Regions from separate parts of the Dyella sp. AD56 genome, predicted to be linked through region 1. Evidence: predicted binding sites of a transcription regulator. Region 1 holds the regulator's gene; the other holds the start of a gene.
The links. Region 1 encodes FliA, which starts transcription of late flagellar genes. Its sites were predicted from a motif close to TAAAGTTTNNCNNNCNNNGGCCGATAA; they were not measured.
Positions count from the first base shown of each region.

Region 2: a site for FliA is predicted at 5,532-5,558, ahead of DyAD56_RS02270 (methyl-accepting chemotaxis protein). Genes of this name have one in related genera too.

Region 1 covers NZ_NRDP01000025.1:8,610-15,782, reverse strand. Annotated here, with positions in the region: gene motD (flagellar motor protein MotD) at 1-729, opposite strand, end outside; gene DyAD56_RS16190 (flagellar motor protein) at 744-1,484, opposite strand; gene DyAD56_RS16185 (chemotaxis protein CheA) at 1,486-3,438, opposite strand; gene DyAD56_RS16180 (protein phosphatase CheZ) at 3,442-4,083, opposite strand; gene cheY (chemotaxis response regulator CheY) at 4,080-4,487, opposite strand; gene DyAD56_RS16170 (RNA polymerase sigma factor FliA) at 4,617-5,390, opposite strand; gene DyAD56_RS16165 (P-loop NTPase) at 5,392-6,315, opposite strand; gene flhF (flagellar biosynthesis protein FlhF) at 6,330-7,173, opposite strand, start outside.
Region 2 covers NZ_NRDP01000002.1:21,872-29,044, forward strand. Annotated here, with positions in the region: gene flgF (flagellar basal-body rod protein FlgF) at 1-347, opposite strand, end outside; gene flgE (flagellar hook protein FlgE) at 357-1,574, opposite strand; gene DyAD56_RS02250 (flagellar hook capping FlgD N-terminal domain-containing protein) at 1,610-2,293, opposite strand; gene flgC (flagellar basal body rod protein FlgC) at 2,310-2,738, opposite strand; gene flgB (flagellar basal body rod protein FlgB) at 2,738-3,139, opposite strand; gene DyAD56_RS23800 (hypothetical protein) at 3,536-3,712, opposite strand; gene DyAD56_RS02265 (chemotaxis protein) at 4,500-5,429, opposite strand; gene DyAD56_RS02270 (methyl-accepting chemotaxis protein) at 5,594-6,901, shown strand; gene flgA (flagellar basal body P-ring formation chaperone FlgA) at 6,898-7,173, shown strand, end outside.

The DNA of each region.
Region 1 (7,173 bases):
GAATTCGCCCCAGCCCATGATGCCCAGGCGCGAAGGCTCCACGCCCTGCTCCGAGAACAGGCGCGCCACGCTTGCTGCACGCGCAGCGGACAGCTCCCAGTTCGACGGATACAGCGAGGTGTTGATCGGACGATCGTCCGTGTAACCCTCTACGCGTACGGGATTGGGAAACGGCTTGAGGATGGACGCCATGTTGTCCAGCGCATCCATCGCCTCCGGTGAAAGCTTGGCGGCGCCGCTCTGGAAGAGGATGTCAGTGCGCAGCTCTATCTCCAACCACGAGGTGGTCTTGCGCACGATTACCATCTTCTTGTCGATCAGCGGCTGCAACGCGCGCTGCACCTGATCGCGGATCACTTCCAGGTTGCGCCTTTCATCGCTCTGCGACGCCGAACGCATATCGCTCGCGCGGACGAGCTGCGGGCGCGCAGGAATCGGCACGCTCACCGGCGTGGTCGCCGCGCCGGGCTGCGTTTGTGGCGAGGCGATAGCCGGATCGACGTTGTGCGGCTGCGCGCGCGTCTGCGGCATCGGAGCAATCACGTGGCTGGAGCCGTTGAACGCCTCGATGATGGAGTTGGACATCACGCGGTACTTGCCTTCGTTCACCACCGACACCGCGTACATCACCACGAAAAAGGCGAGCAGCAACGTCATCAGGTCGGCATAGGGGATGGCCCATGCCTCGTGATTGACGTGATCTTCGTGATGTTTTTTCTTCCTGGCCACGATGCTCGCCCCGGTTACGCCAGGTAACCCTGAAGCTTGGCTTCGATCTGGCGCGGGTTCGCGCCTTCGGCGATCGACACCAGGCCCTCGATCAGGATTTCGCGCATCTGCGTCTGCTTGTGGATCAAACTCTTCAAGCGGGCAGCCATCGGCAACATCCACAAGTTGGCCAGAGCCACGCCGTAGATGGTGGCGACGAAGGCGGCGGCGATGCCGTGACCGAGCTTGCTGGGGTCGGCAAGGTTCTGCATCACCGCCATCAGGCCCATCACGGCGCCGATGATGCCCATGGTGGGCGAGAAGATGCCGGCGCTCTCGAACACCTTGGCGGCGACAAGGTCATGGTGTTCGCGCGCACCCACTTCCACTTCCAGCACACCGCGGATGGCGTCCGGCTCGCTGCCGTCGACCAGCAACTGCAGGCCCTTGCGCGTAAAGGTGTCGTTTTCCGAATCGATCTGCGGCTCCAGGCCCAGCAAGCCTTGGCGGCGTGAAATTTCGCTCCAGCCGACAATGCGGCTGATCAGGTCCGATGGCTGGTGCTGCGGTGGCTTGTACACCAGCGGGAACATCGCGATGGCGTGTTTGAGCACCTTGCCGGAGTTCTGCACCAGCAACGCCGCGATGGTGCCGAGAAACACGATGACGAACGCGGCGGGATTCCACAGCGCTTCCACGCTGGAACCCTTGAGGATGGTGCCGACGATCACGACCACGAAGGCCAGGATCGTACCGATGAGACTTACCAGGTCCATGTCAGGTCGCTACACGAAGATTGGGGAGGAGTTGGCCGTCGCTGCCGGACAAACCGGCAAGATCCATCACCAGCGCCAGACGGCCATCGCCGGTAACGGTCGCGCCTGCTACGGCAGGCACGCCTTCAAACAGGGGGCCAAGCGGTTTCACCATCACGTCTTCACGGCCCAGCACCTCATGCACCAGGCAGCCCAGACGCATATGGCCGATATGCAGCACCACCACGTGGCGTCCCGCAGGCCCATCCACACCGATCCAGCCGCCGAGATCCGCCAGCGCCAGCGCGCGACCACGGTGCGAGGCCACGGCGCGGCCATCGAGTTGTTGTTGCTGACCCGCGGCGAGTTCGAACACCTCGTCCACGTTGCTCAACGGCAGCGCCAGCAGGCGCGCGCCCACGCGCACCATCAGCACGCGCTGGATCGCCAGCGTCAGCGGCACGGCCAGTTCCAGCGCGCTGCCCTTGCCGAGCTGCGAGCGCACCGACAGCGTGCCGCCCAGCTCGACCACGCGCGTCTTCACCACGTCCATGCCCACGCCGCGCCCCGAGATGTCGGAGACCGTGGCCGCCGTGCTGAAGCCAGGGCGGAAGATCAGCTCATAGCATTCGTTCTCGGACAGGCGTGATGCTTGCGCCTCATCGATCACGCCCTTCTCCACCGCCTTGCGGCGCAGGATCTCGGGGTTCATGCCGCGTCCGTCGTCAGACACGGTGATGATGATGCGCTCGCCCCGCTGGCTCGCACCCAGCGTTACCGTACCCTTGCGCGACTTGCCGGCGCGCTCGCGCTCGTCCGGCATTTCCAGGCCATGATCAAGCGCGTTGCGGATCAAGTGCACCATGGGATCAGCCAACGCTTCGACCAGACTGCGGTCGAGGTCGGTGCCCTCACCTTCCTGCACCAGTTCCACTTCCTTGCCCAACTGACGCGACAGGTCGCGCACGATGCGGGGAAAGCGCTGAAACAGTCGACTCACCGGCTGCATACGCATGCCGAGTACGGCGTTCTGCAAGGCATCGGCGACGCGATCGAGTTCGCTGGCAGCCAGCTCCAGTGTTTCGTCGCCGGTCTTTGCCGCCAGGCTCAACAATCGGTTGCGCACCAACACCAACTCGCCGGCGCGATGAACCAGCGCATCAAGGCGCGCCGTGTCCACACGAACGGTGTTTTCAGGTGCGGGCGCCGCGTGCTTTGCCGCCGGAGCCGCGGGCGCGGCTACTGGCGCAGCGACCGGTACGGAAACGTTCGTCCCGGGAATACCGCCCTTGCCGTGAAGATTGTCCAGCAACGACTCGAACTCGTCGTCAGAAATCGCTCCGGATACGGCAGCCGGCAACGCGACTGCTGTTGCGCCCGGTGCAGAGCCTGAGCCATGCAGGTTGTCCAGCAGGGCTTCAAACTCGTCGTCACTGATGCTGCCGGACGCCGTCGGCGACGCCGCAGGCGCGCCTGGCGCACCGCCCGTGCCGTAAAGGCTGTCGAGTAGCGCTTCAAATTCGGAATCGTCGATGCTGCCATCGGCCGGCGGCGGCGCCACAGGCTTCGGCGGCGGTGCTGCCGGCGCAGCGGCCGGACCAGGCATCAAGCGTTGCAGCAGCGCTCGCGGCGGCATCGTCATCGCGCTGCCGCCGGCCAGTGCCGCCATCATGTCGTTGAGCAGGTCCAGCGCTTCCAGCAGCGCGTCCATACGGTTGGCGTCGAGCAGCAACTGCCCGTTGCGCGCCACATTGAGCAGGTCTTCGGCGTGATGGCACAACTGCACCATCGGCTCGATGGCAAGAAAGCCCGCGCCACCCTTTACCGTGTGGAACGCGCGGAACACGGCGTTCAACAGATCGGCATCGCGCGGCGCGGCTTCAAGCCCAATCAACTGCTCACCCAGGCGCTGCACGAGTTCCCCGGCTTCCACCAGGAAATCGTTGCGCAGCTCGCTGTCAAACGAAGGGTCCATCGATCAGAACCCAAATTCGCTCAACAAGCGATCCGCTTCGTCCTGGCTGGTGACCTTGACCGGGCCCGCCGCCGCTTCGCCGGACGCCAGTGCGCCGGTGAGGCTCACCAGTTCCAGCAGCGAGTTCTCGACGCTGCCGATGAAGTTCACGACCTTCTTGATGCGCTGGCCCGAAAGATCCTGCCACGACTGCGCCACCACGAAGTCGGCAAGACCGTCGCGGCACGCATTCGCGAACGACTGCGACTGCTTTGCCAGCACATGCGCCACGTCGCCTTCAGACGTACCGTCGATCACTGCGCCGGCGTTTTCGGCCAGCGATTCAGCCTGCGGACGCATGCGCTCGACGAAATCGAGCGAGCGGTGCGCGGCCTGCGAGCTCATTTCCAGCACGTCTTCCAGATGCTTGCGCGCATCGGCGACGCTGCCCGGCACGCCTTCCTGCGCCAAGTCGCCGCCAAGGCGGCGCACGGCATCGTGCAGGTCACGTGCAAGCAAGCCCAGCGCACGGAACACACGCTGTTCGCGCTCACGCACCAGCACATCGAGCGCCTGCTCGAAAGCGGCGCCATTCGGGCTGTTCAGCAGGTCGTGAAGCTCTTGCGGCATCGCTTCGCCGGCCATCAGAGAGACTTGTGCGTTCATGCGCTCGCTCCGCTGGCGGCCAGGCGTTCGAAGATCTTGCCGAGTTTTTCCTGCAGGGTGACGGCAGTGAACGGCTTGACGATGTAGCCGTTCACGCCTGCCTGTGCGGCGGCGATGATCTGGTCGCGGTTGTTCTCGGCGGTCACCATCAGTACCGGCAGGCCCTTCAGCGCGGGCTCGGCGCGAATGGCGCGCAGCAGGTCGATGCCCGTCATATTGGGCATGTTCCAGTCGGTCACCACCATGTCGAAGGCGTTGTTGCGCAACATGGTGAGCGCGTTCTCGCCGTCGTCGGCTTCCTGGATCAGCCCGTTGCTGAAACCCAGCTCGACCAGCAGGTTGCGAACGATGCGCCGCATGGTGGAGAAGTCGTCCACCACGAGGATCTTCATATTCTTGTCCAAACGCTTTCTCCGCTGCGCGTGTGTATGACTTGAGTTGAAACAGGGACGAGGGACAAGTTGCGAGGGCGCAACAACCGAGCGTTTGCTCGACCCTTCACGGCGCAGCGACCGTTGGGATGTGCGTCCTCGTTATCCGCCCTTCGCCCCTTTTCGTTTTCCTGCCTGTCTTTCCTGCCCCTCATGCCAGCCGGTCATGCGCGCCCTTAGACGCACAATGGCCTGGCCGTGGATCTGGCAGACGCGTGACTCGGTTACCCCGAGCACCGCGCCGATCTCCTTGAGGTTCAGCTCTTCCTCGTAATACAGGGACATCACCAACTGCTCGCGTTCGGGCAGGCCGCCAATGGCCTCCACCAACGCCTCGCGCATACCTTCGTGCTCGACGCTATCGGCGGGGCTCAGGCTGTCGCCATCGGCCACGTCGAACGCCGCGCCACCATCCGCATCGTCCGGTGCGGAAAGGCTGAGCAAGCGCGCACTCGCCGCGTCCGCCAGCACCTGGTGATATTCCTCGGCACCCATGCCCAGCCGCCGCATCACTTCGACGTCCTCGGCATCCGCACCGGTTTCAATTTCAATCTGACGTACGACCTCCGCCATCTCGCGCACTTTTCGATGCACCGACCGTGGGGTCCAGTCGGTACGCCGCAACTCATCGAGCATCGCGCCACGGATGCGGATACCCGCAAACGTTTCGAAGCTCGCATTTTTGCCGGTGGTGAAATTGCGCGCGGCCTCCAGCAAACCGATCATGCCGGCCTGGATCAGGTCGCTGACGTCCACGCTGGGCGGCAGGCGGCCCATCAAGTGATAGGCGATCCTTCGCACCAGGGGAGCGTGCTGGCGAACCAGTTCGTCGGCACTCTGCTTTTGCAGTTGCAGATATTCGGAAGCCACACTCATGTCACCACCCCGTCGCTACTGCGGCCTGCCTGCTGAAAAAGGCGATGCGATCCAGGCCCAGTCGCTCGGGTTCACCCCATGTATCGACCGCACCCGCCAATTGCTTGAATGCCAGCCCCGAGCGGCTCGACGGCCACAGATCCACCACCGCGCTCTGGCGCTTGATGGCCTGCTTGAGCCGTTCGTCGTGCGGGACATGGCCCATGAACTCCAACGCCACGTCGAGGAAGCGATCGCAAACCCTTGCGAGTTTCTGATGCAACTGCTTGGCTTCGCCGACGTTGCGAACCATGTTCGCGACCATACGGAAGCGGCGTACGCCAAAGTCCCGGCTCAGTACCTTGAGCAAGGCGTACGCGTCGGTCAGTGAGGCCGGCTCGTCGCATACCACCACCACCACATCGTCCGCCGCGGCGGCGAACATCGCCACGTTGTCGGAAAGCCCTGCGGCCGTATCCACCAGCAGATAGTCCGGCGGCGACACGAGGTCGTCGAAGGCGCGGATCACCGCGGCGTGCTCGCCCGAGCCCAACTGCGCAAGGCGGCGCGTGCCCGAACCGGCCGGCACCACCTTCAAGCCGTGCGGCGCGTTCATCAGCAGGTCTTCGATGCTGCACGTGCCATCGAGTAGGTGGCCGACGTGGCGCGTGGGCGTAAGGCCCAGCAACACGTCGATGTTGGCCAGGCTCATGTCCGCGTCGAGCAGGATCACCTTGTGACCCTCCTTCGCCAGCGCCATGCCCAGATTCACTGACACCGTGGTCTTGCCCACGCCACCCTTGCCCCCGGCCACTGCGATAGCGCGGCAGCGCTTGCGCGGCGCGGCGCCACTGAGTCCGTACGCCTGATCCTGCACCGGCATCTGTCGTCCTTGTCGTTCGGTCAGCGCACGCAGCATGCTCTCCAGCCCCATCGCCTGATTCATTGCGAAAACACCGTTCATGCGCTCGCCACCGCCAGTCCGAAACGATCCGCCATCACCGCGTCATCCGCGGGGGCGTTACCCTTGAGTGCTTGCGCGGCACGGCACACCAGCACGCGCGCGTCGGCCGTGGCGATGTCCTCCGGCACACGCTGGCCATCCGTTACATAGTCCAGCGCCAGCCGATGCCGGATCAGCACCGACAGCGCACCGCCGAGGCTCGGCGCCTCATCGAGCTTGGTCAGGATGCAGGCATTGGGCTGCACCGGCAGGTAGGCGCGTACGGCCTCGTCCAGTGACGATGCATGCGCGTTCGCCGCGAGTACCAGGCAGGCGCGCAGGTCGCCGCCATTGCGCAGCACGTCCAGTTGTTCGGCCAGTCGCGGATCGCCACCGGCCAGGCCGGCGGTATCCACCAATACGGTGTGATGGCCACGCAACAGTTCCAGCACGTGGCGTAGGCTGTCGGCGTCATAGGCGGGATACACACGCACGCCGAGCAGGCAGCCGTAGTGCTCCAACTGCGCCGCCGCGCCGATGCGGTAGTGATCCGTGCTGACCAGCGCGACTTGCGATGCGCCGTGACGCATCACCGCGCGTGCGGCTAGCTTGGCGATGGTGGTGGTCTTGCCCACGCCGGTCGAGCCGACCAGCGCGGTGACACCGCGACGCTCTGCATGGTCCCGCGGACCAATGGCCAAGCTGCGACTCAACACGCCCAGCGGCAGGTAACGCGCCTGTTCGGCATTGATATCCGCCGGCAGTTCGTCGACCAACTGGCGCGCCACGTCCGGCTCGATGCCGAGGCGGGTCATTTCGCGCAACACGCGAGCGCGCATCGGCTGACGGCGCTCCATATCG
Region 2 (7,173 bases), on a different contig from region 1:
GAGTCTGTCAGCCCACCATCCGCGGTGAGCTGCAGATCACCCGCGCGGGTGTATGCCTCTGAACCGTCCGGCGACTGCACCGCGATGAAACCGTCGCCGCGCACCGAGATATCGAGCGCCCTGCCGGTATTGATCGGCGAACCCTGCCCGCTGCTCTGGCCGATGCCCTGCGCCACCGCGTTGATGCGCGCCGGCTGACCATCGCCCAGCACCGGCACGCTCTGGAACGCGGAGAGCTGGCTCTTGAAACCGACCGTGGAGGCGTTGGCCAGGTTGTGGCTCACTGCCTCCTGGGCGCGCATGATCTGCGTCGCCCCGGTCATCGCTACGTAGACGGAACGGTCCATGGCGATCTATTAACGAGAAACCGCGTTGAACAATGCCGACGCCAGCGTGTTGTCGGTCGACAGCACCTGCGCATTGGCCTGGTAGTCACGCTGCGCCTGGATCATGTCCACCAGCTGCGCCGTGGTATCGGCCGTGTTGGAGCTTTCAAGCGCACCCGACTGGATCGCGCCGAACTGACCCACGCTCGCCGTACCCATCACGGCCGGACCGGAATCGGTGCTGGCTGCCCACGTGGTATTGCCCATCTGGCGCAGGCCCTGCACGTTGGCAAAGTTGGCAATCGCCACCTGACCGATCTGCGTGCTCTGGTTGTTCGAGTAGTACGCCGTGATGACGCCCTTGCTATTGATGTCGATGCTCGACAACGTGCCTGCTTCGAAACCATTCTGCTGGATAGTGCCGGCCGAATAGTCCGTGCCGTACTGCGTGGTGTTGTTCACGTTGAGCGACAGCGTCATCGGCGACGAACCGTTGCCCAGATTCACCGTATTGAAGGCCAGCGTGCCGTTGGTCGGCGTAGCTAGCTTGCCGGTGGAATCAAAGGTCATCGGCTGCGTGCCGGCGTTCTGGCCGTCCACGTACAGATTGGCGTTCCAGGTGTTGGTGCCGGACTTCACGTAGTAAATCGTCGCTTGGTGCGAACCGCCCTGCGAGTCATACACGGTCACCGGCGAAGCGGCGTTGTAGCTGGTGGAATCCGTCGTGCTGAATGCGTTGGTCGGCACGGTGGCGCTGGCCGGCAAGTTAGACGTCATGGTGATGGTCGAGGTCGCCGTAGCGTTGCTCTGCGCCGTCACCCAATTGAAGTCCTTCAGCGTACTGGTATCAAAACCACCCGCGCCATTGGCCGCGTACATCTGCAGGCGCGAACCGTCCGGCGTGGTGACGTAGCCGCTCGGGTCTTTCTGGAAATCACCGGCACGCGTGTACTGCACACCACTGCCGTTGTTCACCACAAAGAAGCCGTTGCCGCTGATGGCGAGGTCCAGGCTGTTGTTGGTGGTCTGGATATCGCCTTGATTGAACTGCTGGGCCACGTCCTGCAGACGCACGCCGCTGCCCACCGCGGTGGAGTTGAGGTTGAGGCCAGTCACCGCGAAGACATCCGCGAACTCCGCGCGCGAACCCTTGAAGCCGGTGGTGTTGGCATTGGCGATGTTGTTGGCGATGACGTTGAGATCGGACTGGGCAGCGTTGATGCCGCTGAGCGCCGTATTAAGTGCCATGTTCGGTTCCTCGTGATGAGATGACGCTTAGCGCGTCAGAGAATCTGTGCCACCTGACTGAGCGGCACGCCGCCCACGCCCGATACCTGCAGGTACGTACCCAGCGAACTGCCGCCGTAACCCACAGCCGTCACCGTGCCGGCGACGTAGGTGTCCAGCGAGGTACTGCCACTGCCGGCCTGGATGGTGTACGTGCCTGCGGCGATGGCATTACCGTTATCGTCCTTGCCATCCCAACTGAACTGCGCAAGGCCAGTGTTCTGCGCGCCCAACGGAATATTGCGCACCACGTTGCCGCTGCCATCGACGATCTTCACGTTGACGGTGGTGGCGCTGGTGACGTTCACCGCTCCCTTCACCGCATCGGTACCGTCGAATGCGGCCGAGCTGCCTGGCACGAGCACCTCGCGATTCACCAGGTTCGACGAGCTGAGCACCTGCGAGGTCTGCATAGCCGTGTTGACGTTGCTGGCGAGCGACTGCAGATCGGTATCCAACTGCTGCGTCGCCGACAACTGGCTGAACTGCGCCATCTGCGAGACGAACTGCGAGTTGTCGACCGGGTTGGTCGGATCCTGCGCCTGCAACTGGGCCGTCATCAGCTTGAGGAAATCGGCCTGCGTCATCGTGCTCGACAGCGCCGAGTTCGCACTCGACGTGCTGCCCGAACTCGAACTGTTGCTGGACGTGTTGTTGGTAGTGCTGGGTATCGTAGACACGAGGGCTCCTCCCGGCTCACTTGCCGAGGTCGAGGGTCTTGATCATCAATTGCTTAGTGGTGTTCATCGCTTCGACGTTGTTCTGGTACGAACGCGACGCGGTGATCATGTTCACCAGCTCATCGATGGGATTGACGTTGCTGCCGTAGACGTAACCGTTGGCATCGGCCATGGGATTACCCGGCTCGTAGCGCGTCTGCACGTCGGCCTGGCTTTCGGTCACGCCCTGCACCTGCACGCCAACAGCGCTGTCGGCCTGCGAGTTCTTTGCGCCACCCACCGCCTTCTGCACGGCCGAGAACAGCGGTTCCTTCGCGCGGTACGCGCCTTCCGGCGTGCTCGACACGCTATCGGCATTGGCGAGGTTGCTCGCCACGGTATTCAAGCGCAGCGACTGCGCTGCCATACCCGAACCCGCGACATCGAAAATCTTGAACATAGACATCAGCCCTGGCCTCCTGTGATCGCCGTGCGCAGCATGTGGATCTGCGCCGTGATGAAGGAAAGGCTGGCCTGGTAATGCACGCCGTTGGCGGCGAAGTTGGCCTGCTCGACCTGCGTATCCACCGTATTGCCGTCCATCGACGGCTGCGTGGGCATGCGGTAAGCGAGTTGCTGCGCGGATTGCGCCTGCGGATCAATCTGTCCGGGCTGCGTGATGGTCATCGCCAGCGTGTTGCTGGTGCCACTCGCACTGGCCAACGCCTTCTTGAAGTCGACATCGCGCGCGAGATAGCCGGGCGTGTCGGCATTGGCCAGATTGCTGGACAACACTTCGCTGCGCTTCTGCCACGTATCGAGCGCCTGCGTGTGCAAACCGAACAGGTTGTCGTTGATGGAACTCATCGCTCACTCCTGCGGCGAGGGCCGCGGGATGACTTGAGCAAATTGCGTGCCACTGTTTGAGTGGTGCCTGGGAAGCCGCGTGGTTGTTGGGTTTGTTGCGTTTTTTGCGTGTGTCGCGAGATGGGTTTTACGTGGGGCTGTCGGAAAGTCGACGCGGGGTGTAGCGGGTTACTGACGGGGGTTTGGCGTTGGGGTGGTTGTTCACCGTGCCGCAGCAGCGAGCCTGCTCCCTCTCCCCTTTGGGGAGAGGGTTGGGGTGAGGGGTCAATCTCGCCTCACCGTTGTGATCGTCACCCCGGCGAAGGCCGGGATCCAGTGACCTTCCGCTTGGTTGTCGCGTCACGGCGACCTGGCCGCCTACGCGGCGGGCGTTTCGCCCTCCTACCGGAGGCCGAGTCACTTTTCTTTGCTTGCCCAAAGAAAAGTAACCCAGAGAAAGGGCACCCCCACTTGGCGCTGGCCGGTGAAGCCGGCCAGTTCGTGAGGGGTGGCCGGGCTTTTCGACAGGGCTTCCTGCCCTGGCGAAAAGGGATCGGCATCCTTGCCGATCCCCCTGCGGGCCTTTTCGTCCACCCCTCACCGCCGCACAGGGGGCCCGACGGTCAAAGGCGAAAGCGGACGGCTCGTGCAGCAGCGCTGCACATCGCATCGCGACAGGTCGCGTTGCTCCTGTCTTAGCGATCAAAGTCGAGGCAGAAGAGAAAGCAACGTAGCCCGGATGAAGCGCAGCGAGAATCCGGGAAGACTCGCGGAACCCTACTTCTAACCGACACCAACATGCGACGTCGTCAACAACACGTTGGGTCGCATCGCCACGCTCCGCGACGCGATGTGCAGCGCAGCGGCACGAGCCGTCGGCTCTAGCTCTTGATCTACCAGGTCCCCGTATGAGGCGGCGGGCGGGTGGAGAAAAGGCCCCGCAGGGGAATCGGCATGGATGCCGATTCCTTTTCGCCGGGGCAGGAGCCCCGTCGAAAAGCCCGGAACCCGACCGCGCACCTGGAGGGCCGCAGGCCCGAAAGGCGCCTCATCCGGGGTGCCCTTTCTTTGGGTTACTTTTCTTTACTCCGGGCATCCTGCCCTCCGCCCTTCGGGCCGGCTTCGCCGTTCGCACGCGCTCCTGCGCGTGCGTGGGCAAGCAAAGAAAAGTGACCCGGCCTCCGGCAGGAGGTCGGAACGCACGCCGCGTAGGCGGCCAGATCGCCGTATTGCTAAAACCAAACACTGAGGCTCTGGACCCCGGCCGGCGCCGGGGTGACGATTCTATCGAAACGCTAAGGCGAGCACCCACCCCTCACCCCAACCCTCTCCCCAAAGGGGGGAGGGAGAAAAGCAAAGAGCCAAGCACCGCTCCCAAAACTCAAAACTCCCCAAACCTCTCCGGCATTAAATCCAACACCGCCTGCGCCAACACATCCGGCTGAAACTTCGCCACAAAGCGATCCGCATTCACCTCGCGCACCATCGCCTCATTGAAAATTCCACTGATCGAACTGTGCAACACCACTTTCAGCGTCCGCAGCGCGAGCGTCTCGCGAATTGCGCGGGTCAACGCATAGCCATCCAGCCGCGGCATCTCGATGTCCGACACCACCAGCGTCACCCGCTCCTCGCCGGGCGATTCAGCGATGGCCTGCAGCCGCTCCAACGCTTCGCGCCCATCCGTCGCGACCACGCATTCCACATCCATCTGCCGGAACAGGTTCACCAGCTGATTGCGGGCAACCAGCGAGTCGTCCACCACCATCACGCGGCGCGGCTGCAGGTCGTGGACCCGGGCGATGCGCTGCATCGGGGCCGACAGCTCGGTGGGCGTGGCGTTGAGTGAGGCCAGTACATGCTCCACGTCCACCACCGCCACCAGCGCACCGTCCACGCGCGTTACCGCGTTGACGCGGCTGCCGAAGCCCAGCGCGGGCGCCGGCGCGGCGAGCGACTCGCCGTCGCACTGGACCAGCCGCTGCGGCTCGGCCACCAGAAAGCCCTGCACGCTGCGGCTGAACTCGGTGACCATCAGGTGCGCAGAAGTGACGTCGCGCAGCGAGGGGTACCCCAGCGCAACGGCCAGGTCGATGATGGGGATAGTGGTGCCGCGGTAATCGCAGCTACCGGCAATCAGGGGATGGGCGTCAGGCATGCGCTCCATCGGCGGGCGACGCATGACCTCGCGCACCTTGAATACGTTGATGCCAAACAGCTGCTCGTCGCCCATGCGAAACAGCAGTATGGCCACGCGGTTATGCCCCGCCAGCCGGGTCTGCTGCTCCACCTTGTCCATCCACGCGCTCATGCGGTTTCCTCGCGGCGGCCCAGCCGCCTTTACTCCCCGCGTATCGGCCGGGTCAGCCACGGCTTGAGCGCGGGATGGCCCTCATGGCACGTCGCTTGCTTCTCAAGTTCCGACGTTCGCCGCCGATGCCTGGGGCGACCCTTATAGGAAGGAACGATCCACCCATGAGTCTGATCTGGAGCCAGCATCTCGCCGATCTCGCCCGCGCCGCCGCCGCGGGTGACCGGGCGCAGGTCGCACAGCTATCGGCCCGGCACCCCCGCACAGCGCAGGCCTTGGCCCCGCTGCTGGCGGCTGTGTCCACTACGCGGCCACCGGTAGCCGTCGCCATGCAGACGATGGAACAACTGGGCCTGGTGCTCGGCGCGGCCCAACAATTGGCCCGCGAACAAGCGTCCATGCACAAGTCGGCACAGGAAAGCCGCGACGACGTCGGTCGTTTGACGGACGGCAGTGCCGGAATCTCGACATCACTGCAACAGATCGCCACCAGCCTGAGCTACGCGCGTCAGACTGGCGAAGGCAGCGAGCGCAGCGTGAGCGAGCTGGACGGTCAACTGCGCCTGCTGCGCACCGCTCTATCGGCCATGAATCGCAACCAGAGCAAGCTGGCCGAGCAAGTGGCGCAGATCCGCAAGCTCACCGGGGTGGTGCAGGAGATCGCCCACCAGACCAACCTGGTTGCCCTCAACGCGGCTATCGAGGCCGCCCGTGCGGGTGAAGCGGGTCGCGGCTTCGCCGTGGTGGCCGACGAGGTCAAGCAACTGGCTGAGAAGACCAGCCAGGCCACCGGCGAGATCGAACTGGTGACCGGCTCCATTGGGGAGTTCTCCCAACAGCTGGATGGCGACGTACAGCAAGGCCTGCAGCGCCTCGACCGCGCCCAGGGCGGCGTCAGCCAGACCGAAACCTCGCTGCATGACAGCAGCGAAGCGCTGCGCCAGATGGACGAGCGCATCGGCACCATGCATAAAAACCAGGACGCGCAGCACGCACGCGCCGTCGCCGCACAGGCCGCGCTGGGCGTATGGCACCGTCGCTCTGCCGAAACCACGCGCCAATCCGAAGCACTGAGCCGCGGCACCTTGCTCGGCCATCGCCTCGCTCTGGACTGGCTGGAGACTGAAACCGGTGAAGACCCGGCCAGCCTCAGCCTGACCGTGCGCGAAGCCGCGCAGGGTCTGCGCCAGGCTATGGAGCTGGCCCTGCAGGAACCGGCTGCGCTCGACCGCCGCTGGTTCGACACGCAGGCGCTCAGCCGCACGCTGGAACGCCTTACCGCCAGCCGCGGCAGCAACCCGGCGGCCAACGCACTTAGCGCCACGGGCACACGCTTGCGCGAACAAGGCACCGCCTTCGCCAGCTTGCTGTGCGATGGCCAAATCGATCAGGCAGGGCAGTTGATGCAGCAATTGGAGGGCGAGCGCGAAACCTTGCTCACCCAGCTCAACGCGTTGCTGGCCGACTTGTGAGCCGGCGCGTACTGGCCACCTTGCTGCTCAGCGCCCTCGTGCTGCCCGCCCATGCCGCGGAGCCGGCACAGGCGGCGCGTGCCAGTGCGGAGCAGTGGTTGCGCGGCCAGTACGAAACCCCAGGCAGCCGTGTCGTAGCCAAGGCCGCGGAACTGGATACGCGAACGCTGGAACTGGCGCCCTGCCCCGTGGCAACCAATGTCAGCCTGCAAGCCGGTGCGCGACTGATGCCGCGCATGACCGTACTGGTGCGATGCCCCGGCGCGGACGGC